DNA from 2 places in the Robertmurraya sp. FSL R5-0851 genome. Region 2 is predicted to be linked to the other one. Evidence: riboswitches for the same ligand, from Rfam matches in the RefSeq annotation. Region 2 holds a riboswitch; the other holds the start of a gene.
The links. Region 2 has a riboswitch for ZMP and ZTP ahead of MKX65_RS14690 (bifunctional 5,10-methylenetetrahydrofolate dehydrogenase/5,10-methenyltetrahydrofolate cyclohydrolase). Riboswitches for the same ligand answer to the same signal wherever they lie in the genome.

Region 1: it holds a riboswitch for ZMP and ZTP, as region 2 does, so the genes downstream of both, MKX65_RS24045 (NAD(P)-dependent oxidoreductase) here and MKX65_RS14690 (bifunctional 5,10-methylenetetrahydrofolate dehydrogenase/5,10-methenyltetrahydrofolate cyclohydrolase) in region 2, are expected to answer to the same signal.

Annotation. Positions count from the first base shown of each region.
Region 1 is NZ_JBBOOE010000001.1:4,716,481-4,732,596, forward strand. It holds gene MKX65_RS23995 (glutamate-5-semialdehyde dehydrogenase) at 1-536, shown strand, start outside; gene MKX65_RS24000 (hypothetical protein) at 594-869, opposite strand; gene MKX65_RS24005 (hypothetical protein) at 1,052-1,636, opposite strand; gene MKX65_RS24010 (ParM/StbA family protein) at 1,645-2,820, opposite strand; gene MKX65_RS24015 (DUF3231 family protein) at 3,198-3,635, opposite strand; gene MKX65_RS24020 (GMC family oxidoreductase N-terminal domain-containing protein) at 3,620-4,750, opposite strand; gene MKX65_RS24025 (FAD-dependent oxidoreductase) at 4,795-4,977, opposite strand; gene MKX65_RS24030 (hypothetical protein) at 4,956-5,345, opposite strand; gene iadA (beta-aspartyl-peptidase) at 5,867-7,039, opposite strand; gene MKX65_RS24040 (histidine phosphatase family protein) at 7,263-7,889, shown strand; gene MKX65_RS27180 (phospholipase D-like domain-containing protein) at 7,950-8,135, opposite strand; gene MKX65_RS24045 (NAD(P)-dependent oxidoreductase) at 8,292-9,491, opposite strand; ZMP/ZTP riboswitch at 9,549-9,627, opposite strand; gene MKX65_RS24050 (hypothetical protein) at 10,369-10,830, opposite strand; gene rlmH (23S rRNA (pseudouridine(1915)-N(3))-methyltransferase RlmH) at 11,473-11,952, opposite strand; gene MKX65_RS24060 (CxxH/CxxC protein) at 12,033-12,191, opposite strand; gene MKX65_RS24065 (S1C family serine protease) at 12,362-13,570, opposite strand; gene MKX65_RS24070 (MBL fold metallo-hydrolase) at 13,744-14,538, opposite strand; gene MKX65_RS24075 (two-component system regulatory protein YycI) at 14,540-15,349, opposite strand; gene MKX65_RS24080 (YycH family regulatory protein) at 15,336-16,116, opposite strand, start outside.
Region 2 is NZ_JBBOOE010000001.1:2,851,956-2,868,071, reverse strand. It holds gene MKX65_RS14720 (DNA ligase D) at 1-1,168, opposite strand, end outside; gene ku (non-homologous end joining protein Ku) at 1,301-2,140, shown strand; gene MKX65_RS14710 (glycerol-3-phosphate responsive antiterminator) at 2,255-2,797, shown strand; gene MKX65_RS14705 (MIP/aquaporin family protein) at 3,004-3,825, shown strand; gene glpK (glycerol kinase GlpK) at 3,855-5,345, shown strand; gene MKX65_RS14695 (glycerol-3-phosphate dehydrogenase/oxidase) at 5,512-7,191, shown strand; ZMP/ZTP riboswitch at 7,724-7,807, shown strand; gene MKX65_RS14690 (bifunctional 5,10-methylenetetrahydrofolate dehydrogenase/5,10-methenyltetrahydrofolate cyclohydrolase) at 7,881-8,690, shown strand; gene MKX65_RS14685 (cold-shock protein) at 8,919-9,119, shown strand; gene MKX65_RS14680 (DEAD/DEAH box helicase) at 9,317-10,765, shown strand; gene MKX65_RS14675 (cold-shock protein) at 10,866-11,066, shown strand; gene MKX65_RS14670 (cytosolic protein) at 11,129-11,536, shown strand; gene MKX65_RS14665 (DUF6509 family protein) at 11,555-11,851, opposite strand; gene MKX65_RS14660 (two-component system sensor histidine kinase NtrB) at 11,977-13,212, shown strand; gene MKX65_RS14655 (amino acid permease) at 13,295-14,683, shown strand; gene MKX65_RS14650 (LysE family transporter) at 14,710-15,336, opposite strand; gene MKX65_RS14645 (hypothetical protein) at 15,470-15,631, opposite strand; gene MKX65_RS14640 (cold-shock protein) at 15,853-16,053, shown strand; gene MKX65_RS14635 (GNAT family N-acetyltransferase) at 16,099-16,116, opposite strand, start outside.

The DNA.
Region 1 (16,116 bases), 1.9 Mb from region 2:
TTGATAAAGCATTAAACATACTCATTAATGCGAAAACGGACCGTCCTGCTGTATGTAATGCGTTAGAGACAGCTATTATTCATAAAGACTGGCTTATCAAAAACAAGAGTCATCTCGTTGATATTTTTAATAAACATGGTATTACTGTTCATGGCGATGAAATGGCTCAAACTTATATTCCCAATGCGGTCCCAGCAACAGAGAAAGATTGGGCAAACGAGTATTTAAGCTTAGATTTAGCCATCAAAACCGTTAATAACGTCGAAGAAGCCATTGACCATATTGAAACATACGGAACCAAGCACTCTGAAGCAATTGTAACTGAGAACAAAGAAACAGCGAAAAAGTTTATGAGTTTAGTAGATGCTTCCGCCCTATACCACAATGCATCCACACGGTTTACAGATGGCGGAGCACTTGGATTTGGAGCAGAGATAGGAATATCCACTCAAAAATTACATGCTCGCGGACCAATGGGTTTACCTGCCTTAACAACGGTGAAATTTATAATGTCTGGTAACGGACAAATACGATGAACGAACGAAAGGACGATCATGAGCACATCCCTCATCATGATCGTCCTTCTCGTTTTATTACACCCATAACATAAATACAGCAAAGGCAATGACCCATACCAGCGGAACCAAATTAAAAATAACAGCAAGATTCTTTCTTTTTCGATGGAATACCCAAGAAAGAATCGAGCCAACAATGACTGCAACTGGATATAAGGTAATAGTGATGACAAATAAAGAATTATAGAGACCTATGCCAGCATCAAAGCTCATAAAAGACATACCCCAAATAACAAACCAAGGCAGTAAAGATAGGACATAAAGAACTTGAGTAATAATCAAAAATGGCTTCACTTGTATCTCCTCCATACAAACAATGACCTTATTAATTATGAAATCTTAATACACAAAGTAAGTATATTACAAGATATATATAATCATTCGAGTGGCAAAAGGTTGTTAATACTTCCTGGGAAATTTTTTTAGGATAATAAATAATCCCTTCATCTAGATATAGATAAAGGGATATGGTATGACTATTTATTCATTTTTGAGAGAAAGTCACCTAAGAGACTATCAAGGTCATTTTCGTAATCTTGGTCCTCGTCCGTTGCTTCTGGTTCTTCCTGGCTGATACTTTCCCAACTAAAGGCATCCAAATCGTCTTCTGACGCCTCGGGCTCTTTTGAAACAGCTATTTCAGGAATTGGATCATTCAAATGTTCATCAAGATCAGATACCTCTTCCTGTAAATATAAGGCATCCGATATATCAAGAGCATTACTATTCAAGGACGCTAGCAAAGCGGTGGCTCGAACAGGATCTGTTAAAAGTTGGTACATGATACTTCCAAGCAAAGCCTCTGAATGCTCATGCTTTAACCAGTTTCGTTGGGATTTGCTTAATTTATGAGGAATGGGAATCGTGATTGTTTCCTGCTCCTTAGACGAAGACTGGCTAACTCCCTGCATGACAAACTCCGCTATTTTACTAGAAAAATTTCTTCTTTCGGTTTCCTTCAACTTTTGTAAATACTTTAATAAATGATCAGGTGTATCAGATGGAATTCGAAAGGAGATTGCTTGGCCCCTCTTCACTTCATTGGAAGCTAATTTTTTCATATGATCACCTATGAATTCTTAACGGGTTCTTGGGCTTTCTTTGGCTTCTCGACTTTCCTTACATAATCCGTAATAAGCTTATAATAGGCATTAGCCATCATCCAAATACTCTCTTTTTCATCTTCAAAAAATTCAATATTATAGCCATCTAAATTATTATTTAGTGTCTTAATATAGTCCTTTAATACATGTGCACCGCCACCAACAAAATAACAGATTTCCGTTTGAGAGTTCTTTTGCCAAATATTCCTTAACAAACGGTATTGTTTTTTTGCTAGCTCTAGTAAAATCCGATCTGTTATGTCATGAACACTCGTACGGCTGCCTTTCACCATAATGTGATTGCGATCATTCTTTCTAGTAATAATTTCAACAACATCACGACGACTATCTAACTCCACCCCGTGCTTTGTTCTTATTTCCTCTCTTATGGCTTCTAGAGATTCAGAAACGCCTAGATTGAACCCTTGTGCCTTATCATCATCAACATTACGATTTTTAATCACTGCAATATCCGTGGATAGTCCTCCGATGTCCTGAATAAGAATTCTTTTATCAATTAAATCCTTATTAATAATCTTTAGCTGGGTATCCATCACAAGATTAATATAAGCTGCAAAACCTTCTGGATATATTTTCACTTCATTAAATTTAATATTTACTTTTAACCCTTGATACTTAGGTGTGACAAGAAATTCTACTTGGTGCACAGAACCGACTAATTTCGAACGGTATCCCGCATCCTTTCCTTCCTTTACTTCACGTAGTGGAAGACCCGTACCAAGCGTGTAATTGGCATCAATCACTTGTTTGGATCTAGGAAAAATACCCGAATTCTCTTCTTTCACCGCATCCATTGCCAAGGTAGCAAAAAGCATGACCAATGTTTGGTCTTCTTCTGATTTGCTACTTCCAGGATCTAATTCTGTTGCATTGTTGCTTTTCGTTGCAAGATGGCCTACTCGGTAAATGGCATTATTGTCTTTTAGAGCAGGAGAATGCACTTTAATGTGGATGCCATCAAAGGGATTTTTACTATCCAGTTCCTCTATTCCAATGACCGGTCGATCTTCCGTATCCCTGGCAACAATATTAGGCATATTAATTTCATATTCCATCTCCCCAAAGATCGCTTTAATCGAGTCATTTCCAACATCTACTGCTGCAATTCTAGAGTTTGACATAATAGATCATCCCTTCTCGTTTAATAGATTTATAGTTCATAGTTGCTGATTATTTCTATGTATCTTTCTATTAAAGCGTATAGGAAAATACTAGATTATTCAATGAACCTTGCTGAAAAGAAATGAAATTGTAAACCTGTAAACAGCTTGTAAACAAATGGCTTTTTGTATACGTAATTGTAAACAACCACGACAAACACGTATACATATGATTAAACTAGGATGCATACACTTTTGTATACATGTAAACATAAAAGCATACATGTTGTTTACATTAAGTAAACATGTATACGACTTTTGTAAACAAAGAGCTTGTTTCAGGTTAACACCCAGTAACATTCAAAAAGGTCCTACTTCAAGTAAGACCTAATTTGTATTTATGATTTGTAATAAGGAGGAATGCGTAACCATTCCTTCTGCTCTAAGTACTGTTTTACTTGTAACCCTGCAAGTGTTTTTTTCATAATAATCTTTGAAAAAAGTAACCCAACGTCTGCTCGTATGGACTCTGTAAGGCCTCTTGCAGCGTATGCGACACCACTTGCTAAGTTATATGACATTAAGTTAGCTAACTCTTCATCATTTAATTTGGCACCCTCAGGTATATCACGAAAATCTCCTACAGGTTTTTCTGGTGTATTTTTTGGTAGTGGGACTCCTTCTTTTATTAAGAATTCTCTTAACTCGTCTCTGATGGGAATATGTACGTTCTCCTTTGAATCCAAGATGATCCTTTTTAATTCCTCATCCTGAGCTAAATTGTACCCTAGTTCCTCGTTGCGCAATGACGTTTCCGTACCTAATAAAAAAAACATAAGTTCACTCCATTTCTATGATCAACTTCATCGTCTGTAGTGATTAGTACATTCAACGTTTTTCTGTAATTCAACATTAAATCTTTTAATTTGCTTCCAACAATTTGATGATAAGATTCCCATTGAGACTGTTCCTTTTCATAGATACTCCATCCAAATTGACTAATTCCATAGGAAAGAGAAGCTGTTAGTCCTGGGCTCATACCGACCGTTTGCAAGGAACCTAATCCTGGTATATCCAGCCTTGCACCACATGTATGTCCAATAAAAGGATGGATATCAGGCTCACCTAAGATAGACATAAGGTCTTTTTCATTAAAGATTCCCGTTACCCAGTCCATATAGTGGTTCGTTAACCCCTTACCAACCCATGGATTTTCAGGAAGATTAGAATTTAACCAAAGTCGCGGGCTCTCTATGCTACCTCCAGCAAGAACAACCACCTTTGCTCTTAATTCTTCCTCTTCTCCTGTCCATGTATCCCTAATTCGGACTCCAGTCGCCTGTAACTCTCGTGAATGACCGGTATCTGTTAAGATTTTTATGGTAAACGAATTGGGCCTAATCGTGACATTACCAGTACTCAAAGCCAATGGGATGTAACTAACGGTTGTTGATCTCTTGGCAACTTTATCTACGGAAGGGCCATGTGGACAACCATTTATACAATGTCCACAGAGGGTACACCCTTCCATCCACGATAATTGTTCAAGTGAAACATTTACATTATTAAGATTCTTATTTAAGGGTAAGATCGCGTTGGGCTGTGGACGATAGCCAGGCCTTGTAACATTTAGTGTGGAGTTTAGCTGCCAGCCTTCTTTTTTTGCTCCATAATAAAATAATTCTTCCTTTGCCGTTGTTGGTGCAAAGTGAACCGGTAATGTGGCTTCTACTTTTTCATAATAAGGAATGAGTTCTCGATAGGAAAGGGGCCATACTTGGTCAATAGCTACTGAATATGCACGAGGAGAATTAGCTGTATAGTGCTGTGTGGACCCTCCCACACCCGCACTTTGCCAAATAATTTGCTTATGTGGTGATAGGCGTACCCATGGTGCCCGATCTCTATTTGCTGGGCCCCATCGAAATCTACCTGTAACCAAATTATTCATATTGTCTTCATACTTGTTTAGTTGTTGCCTATAAAGAGTAATATCTAAATCATTTTTTCGGAACTTTCTTTTTCCCCAGATTGAAGATTGGGACTCGGCCACTTTTGATTTCCGTACCATGGGCCCGCTTCTACAATTAATACCTTTAATCCCTTTTCCCCAAGCTCCTTCGCTATTACTGCTCCACCACCTCCTGCACCAATGACTATAACATCTGGATTAGACATGATGATTCCCCCGGTTCTGGTAAGCTCACCAAAGGTACTTCTAATCTTTCTAGCAAATTGATTGCCTTTAACCGCTCACTACGTGACAGAGTAGAGAATACCCCTTCTCTAGAAAATTCCGTTATAATTCCTTTTTCTATGTACAATAGTTGAATAGCAGCCATATCTAATAAATCTGCTGTCTGTTTTGACAAAGGGATCGTTACTCCTTGATTTCCTGTAGAAGGCAAAGTCTGATCCAAAACCGCTATAACATACCCATAAATCACTTCATCCATTGGAGAAGCCTGCAGAATGGCGTCCACTGCAGCTTGGATGGTTATCCTGGTATGAACATCAGGTATTTCACTGTTTAAAGGTTTTATCATGTCCTTCCCCCTTACAAACAAAAATCCCCATCCTCTAATTTTATTTGGGAACTTGAAAGTATAGACTACATAATTTGAGGAAGCAAAAACCCGCACCATCTTAGTAACGGGTTCGGCTTTCGAGTACAAAAACTATTGGGAATTGATGTCCTGAAAGTGGTAGATAGGTGTTTGGATATTCAAGTTAGAAAGACCAGTTATCTGAAAGAAAACACACTGTTGTTATTCATTGTTGAATTTTTCGAGGAGGTATGGGAATTCATAGACTGAGAAATTCCGGTTACTCTGCATAGTAGGGCTCAAGAAGCAGATATAAGCGGAAATATTCCGATTAACTTCTCTATATATACCTAAATCTAAAGATTAGGTTCATATAAACGGAAAAACTCCATTTATATTGCGGGAAATGTTGGTATTTCCCAAAATAAACGGAATCTCTCCGTTTATTTTGGGTTCGTTCTATTTTGTACTTCACAACCGAACTACTTACCTTTTTAGGTACAGGTTTTACTTGTAGAATTTTACTCAAATGTCCCTTTCACTAAAGGAGAGCCCTCTGTCACCATTAGTTGACCTTTTGCAATAACCGTTTGAATCGTTAATGTTTCTTTATCTAAAATTACAAGGTCCGCATCCTTCCCTTTTTGAATATTCCCTTTTTGAGAAAGTTTGAGAACTTGGGCTGGATTTGATGTAATCACTGTAATTGCTTGCTCTAGAGGGATTTTCTCATTTAAGACTGCATCCCTTACCTCCCGGAATAACGAATCCGTTTTCCCCACTTTTAGCCCTTTAAATTCACCCATTTCATCAAAATAAGGAAGACTTGCCTGCCCATCTGATGAAAAAGTAATACTACTAATAGGGATGTCATTTTCGAGCATTAATCTTAAACCTGTCAAACACTTCACTTCCCCTTCTTCTAAAAATTGAGGAATGGTACTAGTCGTCAGGTCGACATACCCACCCTTTTTTGCATATGTAATACCTGCAGCAAATAATTCTTTATTACGATTAATATGAGTAGGGTGGAAATGTCTCGCAGGAATTTCTGTTTTCTCAATTATCTCTTCTAGCAATGATAGTTTTTCAATTCCATCCCCTACATGGATTTCTATAAGTCCAGCCTTCCCTGATAAAATCCCACCATTTCTAGCTGCTGTGGCAATTTTCACTATTTCTTCAAACGTAGGCTGAGAGGAACGATGATCAGAAATGGCAATTTCTCCAACACCAATAATTTTGTCAATTAAAATTAGATCATCTTCAATTCTTGAGGTTAATGTCTTGACTGGTACTTGATAAGAGCCGGTATGGATATAACAGGTAACACCTTCTTCTTCTAGTGCTCGAGCCTTTGCTAGAAGGCTTTCCATTCTCCTGGTTGTACCATCCGTGCCGAGTACACCAACAAGGGTAGTTACACCAGACATCGTTATATCTGTTAACATAATTTCTGGGGTTCTTGTTTTGAATCCACCTTCTCCACCACCACCAATAATATGAACATGAGAATCAATAAATCCAGGCACGATAAGTTGACCAGATGCGTCAATCACTTCGATAGGGACAAAGGAAGTAGGATTGTTTATTTGCTCCTCTATAAAAGCAATTTTATCGTCAGCAATGAGGATATCCCTTACTCCAAGATAATTCGGTGCATATACCTCTCCGTTTTTTATTAACTTTAACATAGCTCTTCACTCCTAACTGTAAGTCAATATAAGCACATAAGAACTTTAAGTTTAGTATTAGTTGAAAGTAAACTAGGACAGGACGATTATATGTTTATTGTACAAAAATTACCCCAAAAGGTGTAAATTTCCCTTCTCCTTATATAAATTAACAATTCTTCAGTAGGTATGGTAAAATTCTTGGTAACAAAGCAATAATACAATAAAAAGTAGGTGTTATAGATTGTCCTCTGAAAAAGAAGTAAAGCTTTATTTTGTACGTCATGGTGAGACTCAATATAATATAGAAAAACGTATGCAAGGGTTTTGTGATTCCCCGCTTACTGAACGCGGAATCACTCAAGCTAAGTCTGTAGGAATGGGACTAGATGATATTGAATTTACTGCGGTGTATACTAGTGAAAGCCAACGGGTCATTGATACAGCCAAGTATGCAGTTGGTCACCGAAAGCTTCCAACTAAGACAGATCCACGCCTGAAAGAAATGAACTTTGGTGTTTTAGAATCACTATTAGAATCAGAAATCACCGAGCGGTATGGAAATATACTCCAACAATTATTTACCCTTAACGACCTAAATATGGCTGCACCAGAAGGAGAAAGCTACTCCCAGCTTTATACACGAACAACCTCAGTCGTTAAAGAAATCATCGACAAGCACAAAAATGAAGGCGGAAATATACTCGTTTTCTCACATGGAGTGACAATCGGCAACTATTTAATGCAATTAACAAAAATGAGTGATTATCCGCACCATGATAATTGCAGTGTTTCTGTAATAAAGTATAGCAACGGTGAATTTAGTGTAGAAACGATTGCAGATACTTCTTTTAGGGACAGGTATCAATAATATAAAAACACCTCTATACGAATGGTATAGAGGTGTTTAACTACTTTATTTTCCTTACTTCTACCACTCCTCCAAATCACCACTATCCCACATTTCATTAAATGTATCACTCATTGATGAAGCTAATTCCGAATCACTTACGGTTAAGAGGACTTCCTGGTTATCTTCTGCAGAGTCTTTTGTGTAGTTAAAGGATCCTGTTACGACGGTTTTACTGGTATATTTAGTGCCTCTAACTGATCGAATATTTTTTTACTATCCCTTCCTAGTTTTTTCAATTGGCAATCTCCTTTGACTACTATCTATTACACTTTACACCATCTAACTTAAATGAAACTTAAATGGATATTATTCAAAAAAAAAGATGATACATAGATTTGTATCATCTTTTGTAAACAGGATTTAAATAAAACGTACCGTAACAATACCTTCAATCAAGCCGATTTTTTCTTCTAACTGAGGAATAATATCACTCGTTACATTGTTATCAATATCGATCATTGTATAGGCATATTCCCCTCTACTTCTGTTCACCATATCTGCAATGTTTAAGTCATAGCTTGATAGAGCTGAGGTGATCTTTCCAACCATTCCAGGAATATTTTTGTGGAAAGCTGCTACACGTTGTTTACCTGAATATGGAAGAGTAGCGTTTGGAAAATTCACTGAGTTTTTAATATTTCCAGTCTCAAGAAAGTCCTTTATTTGGCGCCCCGCCATAATCGCACAATTTTCCTCAGATTCTGCTGTTGATGCACCAAGGTGTGGAACACAAATGGTGTTTTCCATTTTCAGTACATTTTCATTAGGGAAATCTGTGATGTATTGACCCACGATTCCTTCTTCAAGTGCAACTGCCAAATCTATTTCGTTCACTAGTTCTCCACGTGAGAAGTTTAGAATATGAACACCTGGTTTCATAATACTGAATGTAGCTTGATTAAACATTCCTTTTGTATCATCCGTTAACGGTGTGTGCACGGTAATATAATCAGCGTTTGCAAATAATTCTTCAATGGTTAAAGCACGTTGGACTGTACGTGATAAATTCCAAGCAGTATCAACAGAAATGAATGGGTCGAATCCAATTACATCCATGTCTAAAGCAATGGCATCGTTCGCTACAAGTGCTCCAATGGCACCTAATCCAATAACCCCTAAAGTTTTACCCTTAATCTCTTTACCTACAAATTGCTTTTTCCCAGCTTCCACAAGCTTTGGAACTTGGTCCCCTTCACCTTCTAAGGTCTTTGTCCATGACACACCAGCAAAAAGATTTCTTGATGAAGCCATTATTGTAGTTAAAACCATCTCTTTAACGGCATTTGCATTTGCTCCAGGTGTATTAAAAACAACAATTCCTTGCTCTGTGCATTTGTCGACAGGAATATTATTAACACCTGCTCCAGCTCTTGCAATTGCTTTTAAATTACTACCGAAATCCATTGAATGCATATTAAAGCTACGAGCAATGATCGCATCCGGATTTTCACAGTCATTGTCGACTGCAAAGTTATCCTTACGGAAGACTTTTAACCCGCTTTCTGCAATATTATTTAATGTTTTAATTTGGTTCACTTTTTTTAATGTAATTGGGCTCATATTGTTTCTCCTTTTTTATTATAAATTTGAACAAAAAGAGGCAAGGGTTATAACCCTTACCTCTGCCCAGGCGAACGGCTACGACACCATGTGCTCCCTCGCGGTTATCCGCGTTTCGCCAGTTACACATAGTCTTTTTATTTCTTATATTCTAACAATTTATTCACTAGCCATCAAGCATAAAAATTTTCTAATTTATACTTTTCTTACAAATCAAACTTTCTTTATTTCTGATGAGGTTTTCTGTATATCAATGCACTTAAATAAATAGCGTATAAGCGAAATACAAATAACCGGAGTTTTTCCGGTTAAATACAGAAAGGAGCTATTTTTAGGGTGTATAAGCGGAGATTTTCCGATTAAGCTGACCAAAATCCCTCATTTTCACGTTTTTTGAGTCAATAGACGGAATTTCTCCGTCTATTTAACCAATATTCCAGCCAATTTATAAATTAAGCGGAATTCTTCCGTCTATTAATCAGACTGGCTATTTAACTTGTTCTCCCAAGCGGTAAGAACGGATCCTCATGTCCCTTATGCGGGAATCAGCATGTTTTTATCGACTAGTTGGGAAAGTATTTTTTAACCGTCTTGTCACTTAACTTCAAATGCTGCTCGACTTCAATAGTAACGGCTACCACACTTGCTTTAAAAACATCCTCTCACCATGGGTGTGACCTTCTTGTAAGCGTCGCAACCTTTCACCAGTTCTTACCTGCAAATGACTTTTATAAAGGCTTGGTATTCTTCCTCAAATCCCATAGCATTTCTCCTCATAATCTATCAATTAATCAAAATTCGCTGACAAACCACAAATGATTTAGCTAAATTTGAGATCCCCTCTATCCTCAATATCCTCTAAAGAAGAAGATTATAACTATTCCTCAATCGGAACCATAAAATCATAATCTGGAACTCCATACTTCGCAAACATCTTTTCTCGATACTCTTCAAATGACAAATAAAAATTTTCAGGCGGGTTTCCAAATAGGATCGAAAATTCCCCGTTTTCATGAGAAACTAAGTAGCTTTTATCTTGGTTAACATTCTTGTCCATGATTTTTGATTTTAATTCTTCTAATTGTGCGTCTGTTAGACTACAATTCAAAATCACGTTTTCTCTACTTCCGTCTTTATTTACCAATATACACATACCGTGCCCTTCACTCGTCTCTTCCTTATATTCAATATTTTCTTTCGTATATTTCTCAATTACTTTGTTGTAATAATAACCACATCTCATACAAAAGGTGTGCTGCTCATGAGTTTTGTAATAATAATCTTCAAATGCAGAACGTCCACAACATGGGCATTTAATAGCGTACATATTCGATGCCACGATGAATCATCTCCTATATATAATTTTTTAACTTCGAATAAATTTTTAGAATTAGCGGGTATTAATGTGAAGTAAAAAAGAGGTTAAATGCGTTTTGACTCGTGAAGGTAAAATAAGACATAAAAAATAAAAAAGAAAGGTGAGAAGAACGTGTTGCAGAGGAATTTGGGGATAGAGTTATTTTTAGTTTAAAAGTATTCTAAAATTTTTCAACCAATTTCTCTAAAAATTTCAATAAAATTTGCATCACTTCTATTTCTGCTGATGAAAATTGTATGTTTTAGCCTCCTCATCCTTAGAGGCATTTGACTTAAAAACTTCATTTTGCTTAAATAAGTTGTCTCGTCCTTACTCACATAACCTCCGACAACCAAATAACCGGAGTTTTTCCGGTTAAATACAGAAAGGAGCTATTTTTAGGGTGTATAAGCGGAGATTTTCCGATTAAGCTGACCAAAATCCCTCATTTTCACGTTTTTTGAGTCAATAGACGGAATTTCTCCGTCTATTTAACCAATATTCCAGCCAATTTATAAATTAAGCGGAATTCTTCCGTCTATTAATCAGACTGGATATTTAACCTGAACTTCTGCTACTGTAGCCTCCCCATCCTTAGGAGAGGCATTTGGTTAAAAACCTCATTTACTTATGATAAGGTTCATTCCTATTAATCCGGTAAGCCCGATACACCTGCTCAAGCAGAATCAACCTCATTAATTGATGCGGGAATGTCATTTTAGAAAATGATAACTTTTCATCCGCACGGTTCAGTACATCCTTACTTAAGCCCAGTGAACCTCCAATTACAAAGGCAATTTTACTTTTTCCATATGTAGCTAACTTATCAATCATATCCGCCAGCTCTTCTGACGATCGTTGCTTTCCTTCAATCGCCAGCGCAATGACGTATGTGTCTGGAGAAATTTTTGCTAACAGCCGTTCTCCCTCTTTATTCTTCACCTGCTCCATTTCAATGTCACTTAATTGCTCTGGAGCTTTTTCATCTGGAAGCTCAATCACTTCGACTTTGGCATATGCCGTTAGTCTTTTCAAATACTCATCGATACCTTGCTTTAAGTATTTCTCTTTAAGTTTGCCAATTGTTAATAATGAGATATTCACACTTCATCCTCACTTTACGAACAAGATATCCACAGAAGTTATCCACATGTCCACAATTTTCATCCACATCTTGTATAGGATCATTTGTTCCCTACCATATATATAGCATCATTTCGACAATATTCACAGGTTGTTGATAACTCATTTCCCTCAACTTTCATTAAGGTTGGAAATGTCTCAAACTCATCTACGACCGTATCTATGGCAAGATCTACGTGTTCCTCACAGCAATAAATCATGTTATTTCCCTCCTTCAAGATTCTCCAACTTCAACAAAATCCTATGTGGATATCTTATATATAGTTTATCCAAAACTTATCCACATTCCTTTCCCATCCTACCAAAACTATCATGAAATTTCTATCCACAAAAAAGAAATGCAGACCGTAAGCCTGCATTTCTCTCACAACTATAACGTATTTCCACCCAGCTTTATCGTTGTTTCTTGAAGCTTTCCAGCACGGTAGAATTTAATTTTCAGCTGATCTCCGACTTTCTTTTTATTATATAGATGCTTTCTTAAATCAATAACATCCTTAATTGGATCACCGTCCATTTCAACAATCACATCCAAATCTTCTAACCCTGCTTGTTCTGCAGGTGAATTTGGATCCACTGTCATTATTACCACTCCAGATGTTACATCTTCCGGAAGTTTCAGTGTTTCTTTCTGATGATACGCTGATACTTCATTTACTGATTGAAGTTGAATTCCCATGTAAGGTCGCTTTACTTCACCAAACTCCTCTAGGTCACTAATGATTGGCTCAGCAGACTTTATTGGAATGGAGAGACCAATTCCCTCAACAGAACTTTGTGCAATCTTCATCGAGTTAATACCAACCACTTGCCCACTAATATTAATTAGTGCTCCCCCACTATTACCTGGGTTAATCGCCGCATCGGTTTGGAGTACTTCAGCCTGCCAATCAATCGCTCCGTCTTGGTTAATATCAACAGGAATCGCACGCTCTAAACCTGATACAATTCCTTGTGTAACAGAGCCTGAAAACGTTGCTCCAAGTGGATTTCCAATGGCGATCACTGGTTCACCAATTTTTAAGGCATCAGAATCCCCAAACTCAGCAATGGTTTCAATTTTGCTTCCATCCACTTCAAGTACAGCCAAATCGGTCCAAACATCACTACCTCTTAGCTTGGCTTCAAGCTTTGTTCCATCAGACAATGTGACCTCAAGCGAGTTTGCCCCTTCTATTACATGATGATTTGTTACAACGTACGCTTTGCCATCCAATTTTTTATAAATAACACCTGATCCTGATCCTGCTTCCTGTCTACTCGATTCTGACCAAAAACTTGTCGTTTGAAGGTTTGTAATTCCAACAACCGCATCTCCAGCTTTTTCTACTGCCTTTGTTATATCTGTCACTACGTTTAGGCTAACATTTTCTGTCCTAACCGCGTCGTTGTTTGTTGTGCCTTCTTCTACATCCGAGTCTGTTGAATATGGAAGAACACCAAAGCCAATTCGAGGCAAAGCAACCACAATAAGAAAAACACCTAAAATGGCTCCAACTAGACTTGCTAAAAAGTATCCTCCTCGATTTCCTTTTTGTTTTCTGTACCGTGTTTCGTAGTCTTGATCATAATAACCCACGATTCACCAATCCTTTCAAACAATCATGATCTATGTAGTTTGTATCTATATATATAATATAATCCCTTCTTGCTTGAGAATAAACCAAAAAGGTGACCCGAAAGTGAAGTGACCCCCAAAAGTTAAATTTCTACTCTAACTTTTGGGGTGCAGTACAAAGTCGGAATCACCTTTTATACCGCCGTTAACACAGTTGGAACTTTCGGATCGGTATCGTATAAATCAAATTGCTCTCCAATGATGATGCCCTTACTTTGAAGTGTTTGCTCAACAGCCATCTTTGCTAGATCCTTCATATTGTTATCCTGACTTAAATGAGCTAGATAAATACGCTTTGTTTGATCACCAGCTACTTCACTCATCGCAATAGCTGCATCCTCATTCGATACATGTCCAACATCACTTAAAATTCGGCGCTTAATACTCCATGGATACTTTCCCATGCGAAGCATTTGAACGTCATGGTTGCTCTCAAAAACAAACACATCTGCGTTATGAATGATTCCCTTCATACGATCGCTAACATAACCTGTATCTGTAATTAAGACGAGCTTTTTTCCATCCTGATGAAATACATAAAACATGGGTTCAGCCGCATCATGAGACACCCCAAATGATTCAATATCCACTCCACCGAAGCTTTTTACCGTTTCCATATCAAAAGTAAATTTCTGCTCGACAGGAATTTCCCCAACTAAATGGTTCATAGCCGCCCATGTTTTAGCGTTAGCATAAACAGGAAGATTATACTTTCTCGCTAATATTCCGACCCCTTTAATATGATCACTATGCTCATGGGTAACAAAAAGTCCAGACAACTTACTAATATCACGATCAATTTTTTGAAAAAGTGCTTCCATTTGCTTCCCACTTAGTCCTGCGTCTACTAGGAAGGATTGACCTTCCGATTCTACATAAATCGCATTCCCTGTACTCCCACTCGCTAGGATACTAAAATGCAATGACATACTATTCACTCCAATTATTTTCTTCGTCCTTTAGTTGAATGACTTGTCCTTCAAAGGCATTCACAAATAAATTCTCCCCTCCGTTTAACACAAAGCGCCACGCAGGTGTTAATACCTGTGAAGAAGTTAAACGAACAAGTGTGTAATAACCAAACTCGACTCTTTCTATCTTTGTTCCATACGGTAAATAGCCATTTTCATAAAGTGTTTCTATCGCTTTGATGGGCTGAATAATTCTTTCATCTTCCGACAGCTCCTCGATTTTATCAAGGAGTGTTTGTTTATAGGAAACTACTTCATTATCGCTATTTAAATAGAACGTGATTTGGCCGCTTGGATTTTTATATAGTAGCTTTTCTTGGTACTGCTGATAGTAAGTAATGCTTTTTTCGTTTTCATCTCTTCCCCAGTAACGATACTGGTCACCATTAATGACTGAGCCTTTTAAAAACGCATCTAATTCAGGTGGTTGACCTTTGCTACTCACTTTTAGGGGTGTATCTAATTTGGATTCAATGTTTTGATTGTTCCTTATCGTAATGGTTTGACCGCTGAGTGTAGTATCAATAAGCATTTCAACCTCTTCCTCTGAAAACACCCTCGGTACCGTACTTAAGTACTTGTCCTTTTCAAAGTTTTTTGGAAGATCATTGTATGAGATTTCATCCGCCTTTAATCGGTTTTCTAAAGAAGGATTGGTCGCATATTCATACTTGGTTGCGGTACGTATCTTTAAGAATTCATTCATAAGATAGATATTTAAAACGAAAAAGGAAAGGATAAAGATGGTTTTTATTCTACTCCAATCCATGCTTTATCCCTCCATCTTCACTGCTGGGCACCATTTTCCACTCATCATTATACTTATAATACCAAGCAGGTTCTAAAAAAATTACATCCTGGCTATCCTTAGACATGTGATAGCCAATCGTAAGATCCTGAAGAAAATCAAGGTCAAAACCCTCTACATTTGTCAGTTGCTCTAGCACGTTTGTACCAGATGGCAGAGTGATTTCAGTGGCTTCCACTCTACTTCCTAACATAAAGTTACTTCGATAATACTTATTAATCTCACTAGCATTCCAGATTTGTAAAATTTCTGATACTCCATTATCGCCAAAAATTGGGTAACCACTTAAATCATATAAACGGAATAAAATCACCTGTTCCGACTGGTCCATTTCTACATATCGATAATTATCCGTCCAACCCCCATGGCTGTTAATAAAATCAATGCTCTTTTCCAGGAGATTTTCCGACTTCGTGGTTGTTCCACTCTCTACATTTTCTGTTTTTAGATAGGAAACCGTATTGGTTTCATAATTGACACTCATCAATGTAGTAGTATCGGTATATTCTTCACCGAAGGAACTATAATTTTTGGACACTAAATTTGGGTCACTAAACAGAGCATCCCGAAGTTTTTCCGTTTGTATCTTCAAATATAGATATTTATATAAGGCAATTTTTACTGGATCTTTTCTAAGCATCGTAAAACTTTCCCGGTTAATTGGTTCATAAAGAGCAAACTTTTCATTCGCACTTATGTCCATTAAATAACGTTCTTTAAAGTCGTTA
Region 2 (16,116 bases):
GTACAAAATCTGGTGCATATTCAGGGCAGTTTTTCTGATAAAAGGCTTCCCCGAACATTCCGTGCGGATATCGTATCACCGTTAGTAACCGGTTTTGTAAATATGGTAAAAAGTATGGTGAAATTTCCTGTAAATAATGAATAAAGTCGATTTTTTTTACAGAAGGTGATTCCCATAAAGGTTTGTCCGGATGGGAAATTTCAATGTCATTAGGCATGTTTTTTTGTTGGTGTACAAATTTATCATATGTACAATCCTTAGGTGTAAGGTCAAATCGGAATCGTTCAAAATGTGGTTCCCGCATTTGCTCATCATATAATTCCAAGTATTTGATTTCCAAACAAATGGCAGGTTGGACGTAGATGAACCGGTCATCTTCACTTGATTTATTATCCTTGATAATTTGGAATAGTGCTTGTTTTTCCTCAGGCTTGATGCCGAATAAAAATTGGCCAATTTGATAAATTTTGGTATCTCTAAAAACGCCAACATAAAAATAGCCATTTGATTTTTCGTATGCGGTTACAAAGCAGGATACATATTTAAAGTTTTTAAATTTTAGCCAAAGAGTGGTTCGTTTGCCTTCCTCCCACTGGTTTGAATCTTGTTTGGCCACAATTCCTTCACCATCATGTAAAACGACTTGTTCCCAAACGGCTTGATAATCTTTATAAGCGGGAATTAACTGAATCAAATCTGTACTTAAAGGATTGGGAGTTGTGGGCAATTGAGAATCTTTAAAAAGCTTTAAAAGTGATTTTTTACGATCAACATATTTCCTATCACTGCATAAGTTTCCGTTAATCGATAATAAGTCGAATACAAGGAAACGACATGGATTATGTAATGCTTTTTCGAGTATTTTTTTTTTACTGCGCATTCTGCCGCGAACTTGAATACTGCTAAAATCGGCTTTATATTCATTTTCAAGATCCACTAACTCCCCATCAAGCACCAGGGGGAGGAATGTTTTAAACACTTCATAATTTTTTTCTAGGTAAATTTTTATTTCCGGAAAAATTTCGAGTAAGGAGTTTCCGTTTCTACTTATTAATTTTATTTCCTTGTCCCAAAATAAAAGGGCACGAAAGCCATCGTATTTTACTTCGTAGTTCCAATTATCACCCTGTGGTACTTCGAATGTTAAAGTTGGTAGCATTGGTTTCAAACGAATCACTCTCCTTACTTTTTAGTTTTCCAATATCATCAGATACTTACTCTTTTTCCAAATTGTAAGTAGGATAATGTGTTTTATTAAACAAAAAATAATAAAAATGGAAAATAGGAATGGAGAATACACATGCATACAATATGGAAAGGGAGTATCAGCTTTGGACTCGTGAATATCCCAATCAAGCTTCATTCTGCAACAGAAGATAAGGATATCAAGCTTCGGACATTACACAAGAAATGTCACTCTCCGATAAAATATGAAAAAACTTGTCCTGTTTGCGATGAAGAAGTGAAGCAGGAGGAAATTGTTCGAGCATATGAATACACAAAAGGGAAATTCGTTATTCTTGAAGACGAGGATTTGAATAAATTAAAAAAAGAAAATGAAGAAAAGGCAGTTGAGATTATAGATTTCGTAAAAATGGAGGAAATTGATCCAATCTATTATGATCGAAGCTATTTCATGTCCCCAAGTGATGGGGGTGGAAAAGCATACTCCTTATTAAGAAAGGCGCTGCAAGAATCAGAAAAGGTTGGTCTAGCCAAAATAATCATTCGTTCAAAAGAACAAATGGCTGTCATACGAGTGTTTGAAAACTCATTGGTAATGGAAACCATTCATTTTCCTGATGAGGTAAGATCTGCTGCTGATGTTCCTAATGTTCCCGCAGAAGACAAAGTATCCGAAAAAGAACTTGATACCGCGATCATGTTGATTGATCAATTAACCACAACATTTAATCCGGAAAAATACACGGATGATTATCGAAACGCTTTAATTGAATTGATTGAATCTAAGCGTTCTGGTAAAGAAATAGTTACGCCAGTTGAAAAAGAACAAAAATCCAATGTCACAGATTTAATGGCTGCACTACAAGCATCAATTGATAAAACAAAGCCGAAACAAACATCGACAGAAGCTCCAAAGAAAAAACGAACAACAGTCAAAACAAAAAAGCAGGCTTAAGAAAAAAGTCAACCATTTAGGGTTGACTTTTTTGTTTGAGTTCATGCAAGTCTTTAAAAAGTCCTTGAGAATTATTTGTATACAAAATAAGATTATAGATAAGGATGTGAGAGAATGGATCAAAAAATATTACCAGCATCATCAAATTTAAAGGATTTTGAGTTGTTTTTAAAAAGCCCGTATCGAGTAGGGGTATTCCTTGAAACGCATATCGCTCAGTTGAAAAATATTAATCAATTAGCAAAGGCGCATGGGAAGGATATGATCTACCATGTTGATATGATTCATGGGCTGAAAAATGATGATTATGGTACCGAATATATTTGCCAGGAAATTAAGCCATATGGAATCATCTCTACAAAATCAAGTGTCATATTAAAAGCAAAACAAAAAGGGGTAATCGCAGTTCAAAGAATCTTTTTAATAGATTCCCATGCACTAGAAAAGAGCTATAAGCTAGTGAATAAAACGAGACCAGATTATATTGAAGTACTTCCTGGGGCTATGCCATGGATGATAAATGAAGTGAAAAATAGACTTGATACCCCAATTTTTGCTGGAGGACTAATTCGAACGCGAGATGAAGTTAATAATGCATTAAAGGCAGGGGCTACGTCTATAACCACTTCGAAAAAGGAACTATGGGATTTATTTTAATCTACTAACTTAAAAATATAGCAAATTTTTAATATAATTATTGACAGCGTTTTCAAATATTAATATACTGTAAATACAAGTTAATCATTTGTGACGGAGAAGAGGAGACTCACGCAGATTACCTAAATGGTGTATTCTGTCGTGGGTCTTTTTTTGATGTTCCAAAGTGATGGCTTGAAATTTTAAAATAAGAAAGGGGTATGTGTATGTCGCCGTTTTTAGGTGAAGTGATTGGAACCATGATTTTGATTGTGTTTGGAGCGGGAATTGGAGCGGGTTCTTCTCTGAAGGGGAGTTACTCAAACAATCCTGGTTGGATTGTGATTACTCTAGCGTGGGGTTTAGCAGTAACAATGGCTGTTTTTGCAGTAGGCTCTATTAGTGGGGCTCATTTAAATCCTGCTGTAACGGTTGCGCTTGCGGTGAATGGAAGTTTTCCTTGGGCAGATGTACCGAGTTACATAATTGCTCAATTGCTTGGTGCTATAATAGGAGCTACTTTAGTATTTTTACATTATTTTCCTCATTGGAAAGGTACAGAAGACCCTGGCACGAAGCTAGGTGTGTTTGCAACTGGTCCTGCTATTCCACATACGTTCTCAAACGTATTTAGTGAGATGTTCGGTACTTTTATTTTAGTATTAGGATTATTATTTATCGGAGCAAATAATTTCACAGAAGGACTTAATCCGATTGCAGTGGGGCTTTTAATTGTGGTTATTGGTATGTCACTTGGAGGAACTACCGGGTATGCGATTAACCCCGCTCGTGATCTAGGTCCAAGAATTGCGCATTTTCTACTTCCCATCCCAGGAAAGGGTGGTTCGAACTGGGCCTATTCCTGGATTCCAGTTGTTGGCCCAATTCTTGGTGGTGCATTAGGAGCAGTTTTCTACAAAACAGTCTTTCTAGGAGAAGCAGGTTCCTACACTTGGCCGGTAGTAGGCGCTTCAATAGTGGTTCTTTCATTATCATATGTTTTTGGTAAAAAACAATCAAGTAATACGACTGCCTCACAAGCAGCATAAATTTAATCTATTATTAGGGGGAACTTTTAATGGAAAAGTACATCTTATCTTTGGATCAAGGTACAACAAGCTCGAGAGCGATTTTGTTTAACAAAGAGGGAGAAATCGTCCACGTAGCTCAGAAGGAATTTACTCAAATTTTTCCAAAGCCAGGTTGGGTTGAACATAATGCAAGTGAAATTTGGGGGTCCATATTAGCTGTTATTGCGAGTGTCATGTCAGAATCGAATGTGAAACCAGAGCAAATTGCTGGAGTAGGAATAACAAACCAACGTGAGACGGCTGTAGTCTGGGATAAGGAAACAGGACTTCCGATCTATAATGCGATTGTATGGCAATCGAGACAAACAAGTGGAATATGTGATGAATTAAGAGCGAAAGGATATAATGAATTATTCAGAGATAAAACAGGACTTCTTATCGATGCATATTTTTCAGGAACAAAGGTTAAATGGATTCTCGACAATGTAGAAGGTGCTCGAGAAAAGGCAGATCAAGGAAAACTCCTTTTTGGAACAATTGATACCTGGCTCGTATGGAAGCTATCTGGTGGGCAGGCTCATGTAACCGATTATTCAAATGCATCTCGTACATTAATGTATAATATTTACGATTTAAAATGGGATGAGGAGCTTCTTGAAATCTTATCAGTTCCAAAATCCATGCTTCCTGAAGTCCGTCCTTCCTCAGAAGTGTATGCACATACGATTGATTATCATTTCTTTGGCCAAGAGGTTCCGATTGCGGGAATTGCTGGAGACCAACAGGCTGCCTTGTTTGGTCAGGCTTGCTTTAGTGAAGGGATGGCTAAAAATACGTATGGAACAGGATGCTTTATGCTCATGAACACGGGTGAGAAAGCAGTGAAATCCGACAATGGCTTACTAACTACGTTAGCATGGGGGGTAGACGGAAAAGTCGAGTATGCACTAGAAGGAAGTATATTCGTAGCTGGCTCTGCCATTCAATGGCTTCGTGATGGACTCAGAATGTTAAAGAATGCTGCGGATAGTGAAAGCTACGCGTCGAAAGTAGATTCAACAGAAGGGGTATATGTTGTTCCTGCCTTCGTTGGATTGGGTACACCTTATTGGGATAGTGATGTTCGTGGTGCAGTGTTTGGGTTAACAAGAGGAACTTCGAAAGAACATTTTGTTCGCGCTACTCTAGAATCATTGGCTTATCAAACAAGGGACGTACTTTCTGCAATGGAAGCGGATTCCGGTATTGAATTAAAAGCATTAAGAGTAGATGGAGGGGCTGTTAAGAATGACTTCTTAATGAGCTTTCAATCTGATATTTTGAACGTACCAGTGGAAAGACCTAAAGTAAATGAAACAACCGCGCTAGGCGCTGCATATTTAGCTGGTTTAGCGGTTGGATATTGGGAAAGTAGAGAAGATATTGCTAAGCAATGGGCAGTTGATCGGGCTTTTGAACCGAAAATGGATTCTGATAAAAGAGAAGAGCTTTATTCTGGATGGAAAAGAGCTGTTCATGCAACAATGGCATTTAAGTAATATAAATATAGTTTAAATGTTTACCAGTGACAGTCATTTTGGTATAATAAAGATAAGTTAATAATTCAGGTTGGAGAATTGGAGAGACCACAAAATCATTATCTTAATGGATAGTGCATTTTGTGGTCTTTTTTATTCACTCTAATTAGAAATAGGGGGAAAAGGGATGAGTTTTTCAAATAAACAAAGAAAACCTCTAGTAAGTGAACTTTCAACAAAACATTATGATGTCTTAGTTATTGGCGGTGGAATTACTGGTGCAGGTATTGCGCTTGATGCCACCCTTCGTGGAATGAAAACGGCAGTTGTAGATATGCAAGATTTTTCTGCTGGAACTTCCAGTCGATCAACAAAGCTTGTTCATGGTGGATTGCGCTATTTAAAACAATTTCATGTGAAAATGGTGGCGGAGGTTGGTAAGGAAAGAGCCATTGTTTATGAGAATGGTCCACATGTAACTACCCCAGAATGGATGCTGCTCCCTTTTCACCAAGGAGGGACATTTGGGAAGTTTAGTACCTCAGTAGGATTACGTGTTTATGACTTTTTAGCAGGAGTTAAAAAGTTAGAAAGAAGAGTGATGTTTTCTGCAAATGAGACCCTTACTAAGGAACCGCTAGTGAAGCAGGAGGGGTTAAAGGGTGGTGGTTACTACGTTGAATATCGTACGGATGATGCAAGGCTCACAATAGAAGTAATGAAGGCAGCAGTTGATAAGGGCGCATGTGCGATCAATTATACAAAGGTAGAAAAACTACTTTATGAGCATGGAAAAATTGTCGGTGCGAAGGTAAGTGATTTAATTAGCGGAGAATCCTATGAAATACGGGCCAAGAAAGTGATTAATGCAGCTGGTCCATGGGTAGATAGTATTCGGGAACTTGATCGATCTAAATCTGGGAAGGTCCTAAAGCTTTCCAAAGGTGTTCATATTGTTATTAATCAAGAAAGGTTTCCGCTCAAACAGGCGATTTACTTTGATACACCTGACGGTAGAATGGTTTTCGCCATTCCAAGGAATGGCAAAACTTATGTAGGTACGACAGATACTTTCTATGACGAGTCCATTGCCGAACCTAGGATGACAGCGAGCGACCGAGATTATATTATCTCTAGTATCAACTATATGTTTCCAACGGTTCATATTACTGCTGAAGATATTGAATCGAATTGGGCTGGAGTTAGACCATTAATTTGGGAGGAAGGAAAAAATCCTTCTGAAATTTCAAGAAAAGACGAGATTTGGGAATCGAAATCAGGTTTAATTACAATCGCGGGTGGAAAATTAACAGGCTATAGAAAAATGGCAGAGACAGTGGTTGACTTATTAGCGAAAAAATATAAGGAAGAATTAGGAGAGAAATTCTCAGGTTGTCGCACAAAGGATTATCCTATTTCTGGAGGCGATGTTGGGGGAAGTAAAGGATTTAATATGTATATTTCTTATCAAGTCAAAAAGGGAGTTGAAGTAGGATTATCACCCGAAGAGGCAACGAAATTGATTAAAATGTATGGCTCCAACGTGCCTATCTTACTGGAGATTATCCAAAAAAATAAGGAGGAAGCAAGAAAATATCAAATCCCTGTAACTTTATTTGTACAATTAAAATACGCAATCGATCATGAAATGGCGTATACACCCATTGACTTCTTCAATCGGAGAACTGGAACCCTTCTTTTTGACATAATTACTGTAAAAACATATAAAAACCAAGTGATTGATTTTATGGCAGAAGAATTTGATTGGAACAAAGAAACCAAACAGAAGTATCAGAATGAACTGGAAATGGAAGTGTTATATGCATCTGTTCCGATTGATGATCAAAATAATGTAAAGTTAGCATAGCTCTCCTTATGGGGAGTTTTTTTGACAAAAGTAAAAAAATGTTATAAAATGAATTCTGTTGCTCTTTTGAGGTGGATTGTTATTTATACAATTAATAATAAACTTCAACAAGAAAAATGTTTGTAATACAATTGATACTCTTCAGAATGGTATTCCATGATACCATTAGAAAATTACATTAGACGGTTTCCCCAACATTCCTTCTTTTTTTTCGTATTTTCACACTTTATTTACTCATTTCCAAACAAATGATTTAGAGTTAAGTTTACAAGAGTGTCATACCCTGATGAATTACAGGGCCTGATTCACACTGGCGCGGTCTAGGAACCGTAAGGATGGAAGAGAGGTAGGGCTTCCATTGTTTTAGGTAAATTACTACAGCCAATCATATCTTAAAAGAGTTTTCATAACGGACAACAATAGTTGTCCGTTTTCTATATATAAGATTCGATAAATCCGAACGTTGTAATAATATTTAGTTGAAATATATGTGTTTTAAGAATATAATAAGCATGAATTAACAAAGATTTTTTGAAATCGCAGTAACTGACGACGAATGTGGAAGCAACCACAAGGGAGCTGCGTCGCTGTTAAGCCGGTCGTCTGGGCAGAGAGAAGGCGAATGTCTGTCTCTTTTTCTAATATATGGAGGGGTTAACGTGACGAAACCTGTTATTTTGGATGGTCAGATGGTAGCAAACAAAGTTAAAAATTCTCTTAAGGAAAGAGTGGAAAAGCTCAAGGAAGCGGGAGTTACTCCTTGTTTGGCAACCATTCTAGTTGGCGATGATCCTTCTTCTGCAACATATGTGAAGATGAAGGGAAATGCATGTGAGAAGTTAGGGATTGTTTCAAAAAGAATTCATTTACCAGCTACCACAACTACTGAGGAGCTTTTGGCCACAATTACCGAGTTAAATAACGATGAGAATGTAAATGGTATTCTCCTTCAGCACCCAGTGCCTGAGCATGTTGATGAAAGAAAGGCGTTCGATACAATCAGCATTGAAAAGGACGTTGATGGTGTAACTAGCTTTGGTTATGGACAAACAGCATTAGGATTTGGTGTATTTCCTTCTTGTACGCCAGCTGCCATTTTAACAATTATTAAAGAATACGGAATTCCTGTACAAGGAAAGCATGCCGTAGTTGTTGGGAGAAGTCCAATTCTTGGTAAGCCAGTTTCGGCTTTATTATTAAATGAAAATGCTACGGTAACTACATGCCATTCATATACAAACAACTTACCAGACATTGTGAAACAAGCTGATATTGTTGTTGCTGCAGTAGGTAAGCCTAACTTTATTAAGGGTGATTGGGTGAAGGAAGGATCAGTGATTTTAGATGCTGGTTATAACCCAGGAAACATTGGAGATGTAGAATACGATTCATGTTTTGAGAAAGCATCGGCTATTACCCCAGTGCCTGGTGGTGTTGGTCCAGTAACAATTGCTATGCTTTTAAAGCATACAGTTGATTCAGCGGAGCGCACGTTGTAGTCAAAAGCAGAAAATGAAGTAGTTCAATCCAATTAATCTTCTTGACTTATTCGGCATATTGGATTAATATGAGTTTAACGCTATAAAGTTCGGTATATATTTTTGGTTAAGTGGTCGTAACTGCAGGATGTGGTCGATTTTCTTCCCTTCCTTGCTAGTTACGGCTTTTTACGATTTTGATCTATATATTTAGTACTTATGGTGAACAATTTTTTGGAGGTTTTACACATGAACACAGGTAAAGTAAAATGGTTTAATGCAGAAAAAGGTTTCGGATTCATCGAATCAGCTGAAGGTCAAGATGTATTCGTACACTTCTCAGCAATCCAATCAGAAGGCTTCAAAACTTTAGAAGAAGGCCAAGAAGTTACTTTCGAAATCGTTGAAGGAAACCGTGGACCACAAGCTTCTAACGTTCAAAAAGCTTAATATATTGAGTCATTTAAGGTGATGCATTGATATAAGCATCACCTTTTTCTTTGGAATGAAACCATGATAATTAACTCCGTTTTATTCTCTCGCGATCATTCCTTCACTCAAAAAAAATTACAAAAAAAAACTTTAAAATATAATTCTAAGTACAAAATAATGATATATGTGTTTAAAATTAAGGAGGAAAAAAAACTTTGACAACATTTTCAGATTTTGGTCTAAGTAGTGAATTACAAAAAGCAGTATCCAATATGGGGTTTGAAGAACCAACACCGATACAAGCACAAGCGATTCCGATCGCTCTTCAAGGAAGAGACATGATTGGACAAGCGCAAACAGGAACAGGAAAAACAACAGCGTTTGGTGTTCCATTACTAGAAAAGATGGATTTACAAGAGGGTATTCAAGGCCTTGTATTAGCTCCTACACGTGAACTAGCCGTTCAGGTGGCTGAAGAATTAAACCGAATTGGGCAAGTAAAAGGAATTCGTACACTTCCGATTTATGGTGGTCAAGATATTAATCGCCAAATTCGATCATTAAAAAACCGACCACAAATCATTGCTGCAACACCTGGACGACTAATTGACCATTTAGACAGAAGAACAATTCGTCTAAATAATATTAAAATGGTTGTCCTAGATGAAGCAGATGAAATGCTAAACATGGGCTTCATCGAAGATATCGAGAGAATTTTAAGTGATATTCCTGAAGAACGCCAAACTTTACTTTTCTCAGCTACAATGCCTAAGAGAATTCAAACTCTTGCAGAAAAATTCATGAAAAATCCTGAGCTTGTAAAAGTGAAAGCAAAGGAAATGACAGTTACAAATATTGAGCAATTCTATCTTGAAACACATGAAAAACAAAAGTTTGATGTGTTAACAAGTTTACTCGACATTGAATCTCCAGAACTTGCGATTGTATTTGGTCGAACAAAGAAGCGTGTAGATGAAGTGGTTGAAGGGTTAATCAAGCGCGGTTACTCAGCTGAAGGAATCCATGGTGATATTCCACAATCCAAGCGTGACCAAGTTATTCGTCGATTTAAGGATGGAACAATTGAAATCATGGTAGCAACTGATGTAGCTGCTCGTGGCCTAGATATTAGTGGGGTTTCACACGTGTACAATTTTGATATTCCACAGGATCCAGAGAGCTATGTACACCGAATTGGTCGTACCGGACGTGCTGGGAAGAAGGGTCTAGCTTATACATTTGTTTCCCCGCGTGAACTTGATCATTTGAAAATTATTGAGCAAGTAACAAAGAAAAAGATGGTTAAAAAGCCAATTCCTTCTTATAAGGATGTAATCGCTGGAAACCAAGAAGCTACCATTAACAAAATTATGAAGGTTATTGAAAATAACGATTACTCTGATTACAAACGTGCTGCTGAGTCGTTATTAGAAGATATTGACTCTGTAACGGTACTAGCTGCAACATTAAAGCTTTTGACTAAGGAACCTGATGTTACTCCAATTAAGCTAACAGCGGTAGAACCAATTCGTTCACGTAAACCAAAGTCTGGTTTTAGAGACCGTCCACGCTCAAATGACCGTGGAAGAAGCAAGGATTTCCGAGGGAAAGACCGCAGAGATGATAGAGGATCTCGTAACAGAAAACCAGCAAAACAAAAATAATTTCTATTTTTATGATTGAAATTCAAAAAAATAGGCAATATATAAATGTGATACAAGGTATCATTAATAAGAGCTTTTAAATTTTAGGAGGATTTTTTACATGGCAACTGGTAAAGTAAAATGGTTTAACTCAGAAAAAGGTTTTGGATTTATTGAGGTTGAAGGTGGAGAGGATGTATTCGTACATTACTCAGCAATTCAAAGCGAAGGCTTCAAGTCTCTTGATGAAGGTCAAGAAGTTAGCTTTGATATCGAACAAGGACAGCGTGGACCACAAGCTGTTAATGTTAATAAAATCTAATGGATCCAATAGAGCTCTTTTTAGAGCTCTTTTTTGTGTCTGAAACAAATAGGAGGTTTAAAATGAAATCATTCACAGTAAATTTCCATAAAGAAGATCAAGTGGATAAGATGGTAGTTAATAAACTGAATGAAGAAGATTTTCACCTGGCAACAGAAGGTGGCACGCGTCATTTATTTGAATTAGATACAAATATCGGTTTTTTTGTTTATTTTGATGCAGTTGATAAAGAAGGGAAAGAATCATATCTGGTTCTTTACTATGAAGAAGAAAGTGAAGAGCCTAGTGGTTGCTATGCGTTCGAACTTAAGGATTTTTATCAGTTTGCAGCACTTCATTTAAATGATTTAGAGTACAACGAAGAGAATGGTGAGGGGGAAGACGCTGAAGAAGAGTATGGGCCCATTCACCATTTAGCGCATTTAATGTATCATATTGTTGAAGATGGTAAAAAAGTAGAAGAGGAGTAAAGAGAGCGATTGCTCTTTTTACTCCTCTTCAGCTTCTAGGTAATGCTCTTTACAAAATGATTGAAGCAGTTTTATCTCTTCATCTTCTAAGTCAAATTCCAGCACCTTTTCTGTGTCTGATTCTAGTATGTGATAATGTGAAACACGTGGACCATTGTCGTCAACAATATATAGGACCTTTAACTTAAGCCCCTGTTCTCGGTACAATTCATCCTCTTCTTCCACAGTAAAATCGATCAAGAATTCATATCGATTTCCTGTTAGTATGTTGAATGGGTCTTCAACTTTTTCAACTGTATATTCTGTGAATTTCATCTTTTACCTCCTGATTGTAACTTGTATTAGTATACCCTTATTTTGTTGGATGGAAAAGCAGTTTTCATAAGTAGGTACTAAGCGTATAATAATAGGAAGAACATTACATGCTAGGAGAGTTTCATTTGATAATTAATCATAACATAAAAGAAATGGAACAATTAAAGCAAGAATTGTCTTTTTACAAAAGGTTTGTGTCTTTACTGCCTTTTTCTTTTACATATAGTGACCCGGAATTAAGAATGAAGCTTACTAAGGATGAAAACGTAAATTTAATAAAAAATTCAACAGCAAATAATAGAGAGCTAAAGATCACCTCTACTCATAGGGTTCCTTTTGAAGAAATTGAGATATTTCTAAATGAAATATTAGATGTAGTACCGCATCATATTGTATTTATTAATTCAGAAGGAATAGTCACTCTTTGCAATGCTCAGGCCGCAATCGATTTACATGTTGATCGTGAAAATGTAGTTGGCAAGCATTTACGAGAACTACTCCAGATTCCGGATGAACAAATCAAAATGCTTGAGACGTTACGAACGGGTATGCCAATTATTAATCAAGAAATATTAGATAAAAATTACGGCATTATTAATACAAGACTAATTAAGAACTATGAAGGAAAGATTGAACGCGTCGTTGGTGTATTTCGATTCTTAAATCATATTAAGGAAGCAGAAAAACAAACTTTAGCAAGTAGAATAGCAGCGGGAATCGCTCATGAAATTCGAAATCCTTTAACGACTGTAAGAGGTTTTTTACAATTGTTACAGGGGAGAGTGGATGAGGAGACTGCGGAGATGTTTCAGTCACTTCTTATTCCAGAGATTGATCGCGCAAACAAAATAATAACCGACTTTCTGCGTATTTCGAAGCCTGGTACGGTTAAGAGAGAAATTTTGGAGGTGAAAGATTTCTTTATCGATTACCTTGGTCATTTTCTTAACAGTGATGCTCTGCTTCATAATGTGAATATTACATATAAAATTAGTGAGGAATCTGCAGGTAGTTTCTTTGTAGGTGATCGAGAAGAGTTATTCCAAGTTTTCTCTAATTTATATAGAAATTCCTTGCAAGCCAAGGATGATAGTACAATGGAAATCATGATTTCAACCGAATTGATAGGATCAAAAATATTCATTGAATTCGTTGATAATGGTCTTGGGATTGAGCCTAACCTACTCCAACATGTATTTGATCCTTTCTTCACAACAAAGGATGAGGGAACTGGATTAGGTCTCTCTGTCTCAAAGAAAATCATTGAAAACTATCATGGAACGATGAATGTTCAAAGCAGTCCTTTAGGAACCCGCTTTCTTATTTATTTGCCTGTTTATACAGGAAATCTACCTCTTTAATCATACATAAAAACATTTTGTTCTATAGATACATAACTCTTTCCTGTTCATCGAACAATAGGTAATTAAAGGGGAGAATTATGTGGATAAAAAGACAAAAGGAAACGAAGAGGGACTTTCCTGGTATGCGTTAGCCTTAATTGGAGTCGGGTGTATTATCGGAACTGGCTTCTTTTTAGGTTCAAGTATCGGAATTCAAATGGCTGGTCCAGCTGTCCTATTGGCTTTTTTAATAGCAGGGACAGGAACTTATATTGTTTATGACTCTCTCGGACGAATGTCCGCTCAGGACCCTCAAAAAGGATCATTTCGGGCATATGCGAAAAAGGCATTTGGTCCATGGGCTGGATTTACAAGTGGATGGGTATATTGGATGTCAGAAATGCTGATAACTGGAAGTCAGCTTACAGCTCTTTCGATCTTTGCTAAATTTTGGTTTCCAAATTTCCCTTTATGGGTCTTTTCCGCTTTTTTTGCTGCTCTAGGTATTATTGTTGTTCTTCTAGGTAATAAAGGGTTCGAGAAGATAGAAAATCTCCTCGGTGTGATAAAGATTTCCGCTATTTTAATGTTTATAATTATAGCAATTCTTGCTTTAACTGGAGTGATTGACGGTCAGAAGGGATTTGATCATTTCCCTAATGCCAAAAATGAAATATTGCCAAATGGATTAAAAGGTTTATGGTCTGCACTAATTTTTGGATTTTACGCTTTTGGCGGAATAGAAATTATGGGGATTATGGCCACGCGTTTGAAAAACAAAGATGATGCCCCTAAAGCAGGGAAAATCATGCTCATCGTCTTAACAACCATTTACCTTATATCAATATTTCTAGCTGTCACAATGATACCATGGCAAGAACATTCCGATAAAAAAAGTCCCTTTGTTAGTGCTCTTCACGAATATGCCAACTTAGGGTTTGTTCCACATGTGTTTAATGGGGCTCTTATCATTGCAGGATTCTCCACCATGTCAGCATCGTTATTCGCTATAACTACGATGTTAGTAACAATGGCAGACGACCATGATGCTCCAAAATTATTAGCGAAGCAAGGGAAATTAAAAGTACCACCAATAGCTTTACTGGTCACCATATCAGGTTTGGTTGCCTCCATCGTCACTGCGCGGTTGATGCCGGACTCCATTTATGAATATATTACAACAGCAGCCGGATTAATGCTTTTATACAATTGGATCCTGGTTTTATTTTCCGCTCCTCGTCTCATTACTTTTTCTCGCTGGGACCATATTAAGAGATTTATTGGGCTGGGACTTATCCTTTTAGCTATTTCAGGTACGTTATTACATGCTTCTTCTCGACCTGGATTGTTTGTCAGTCTTTTAATAGTGCTTATTATAGTTTTGGCTGACATCATCTCTCATTTTGTCAAAGGCCGAGCTAAAAAGAAAAAAATAAACACACACAATGGTAAGATAAAAAGCCATCGACACTATCGTAAACGGCAATAAGCCCCTAATTTTTAGGGGCATTTATTTTAGTTCATAAAGATTTTAACCGCTTCAAACCCGAAATATAAGCCGAAACCAATTAAGGATATAGAAGAAATAATCGTGATTATTGTTAGCAATTTTGTTGTAAGTAATTTCCTAAAGCTGCTTGCAACTGCTGCCATACACACGTCCCATATGACAAGTCCTAAAATGATGGCACTGCTAAAGTATAATAGCTCTGTATGTTCATACATGGTTGTGGTTTTTGCTAATACTGACCCATATATACCTAACCAAAATAAAATAGTTAGAGGATTAGAAATAGACATGAAAAATCCAGTGAAGAAAGATTTAGATAAAGAAGCATCCCTATTTCCATTGCTAAGGACAATTTTTCCAGCACCTATTAACCCTTCCACACCAGTGTAGACCAATACAAAAAATCCAAATAACCATAAAAACATTTTTACAATAGGAATTTCAATGAACTGAGAAAATCCTAAAAAAACTAGTAGCATATAAATAATGTCTGCTATCACAGACCCTAGGCCTAACACCCACGCGTTCAAAAAGCCATGTTTAATGCTTTTATCCATTTGTGCAGCATTAATGGGACCAATTGGAGCAGCAAGTGATAAACCTAGTAGCACATAACTGAAAAATACACCCAAAGCAATTTCCCTCCAATCAAATACAACTGCTCGTACACATTGTATTCATGAAGGATTGCTTGTACGACAAAAAAATTAATGTGAATTCAGATTAAAATTCCCTTTAACATAATTATGTTAAAGGGAACAAGGGTTAGTCGTTCTCTTGGTATTCTGAATCAATTCGTTCATTTAAGTAAGTATTAAGAGTTGTGGCAAATTGAATAGATTGAAGACTCATCTCCTCTTCAATTCCGTAACTAGTTGTTTGTTTTTTATAAGGAACCTGGAAGTTATTCTGCTTTCTATAATCCATTGGTAGTCTCCTTTCGTATACAATGTAATGTTAGTATATGCACTTTCGTAGTATTTATTGGGAAAATGTTTTCTATACAAATTTTCACAACAGTGGTATAATATTATTAATGGATAAAAAGCGGAATAGAAAATCCAATTATTATAAAAAGGGTGATAGATTGGTCTTCTTTTTTATAATAGCTGGATTTTTTATTATTTAGCTACTTTAGGAGGGGAAATATGGGATTCGGAAGAAAAAATCAAGAAGAAGTTGTGAAAGAAGAAACAAAGGTGTGGATCTGCTCATCAGAAAGCTGTAAGTGTTGGATTCGTGACAATTTTAAAAGCACCGAAAGCCCAAGCTGCCCCTTATGTCATAGTGAAATGAAGCAATCAACGAAAATCATCGAAGTGTTAAACAATCCAAGTAAGTCATACTAATATGAAAGAGAAAGGCTAATCCTAGCCTTTCTCAAAGTTTTTCTTCTACTCTGTTGGAAGGAT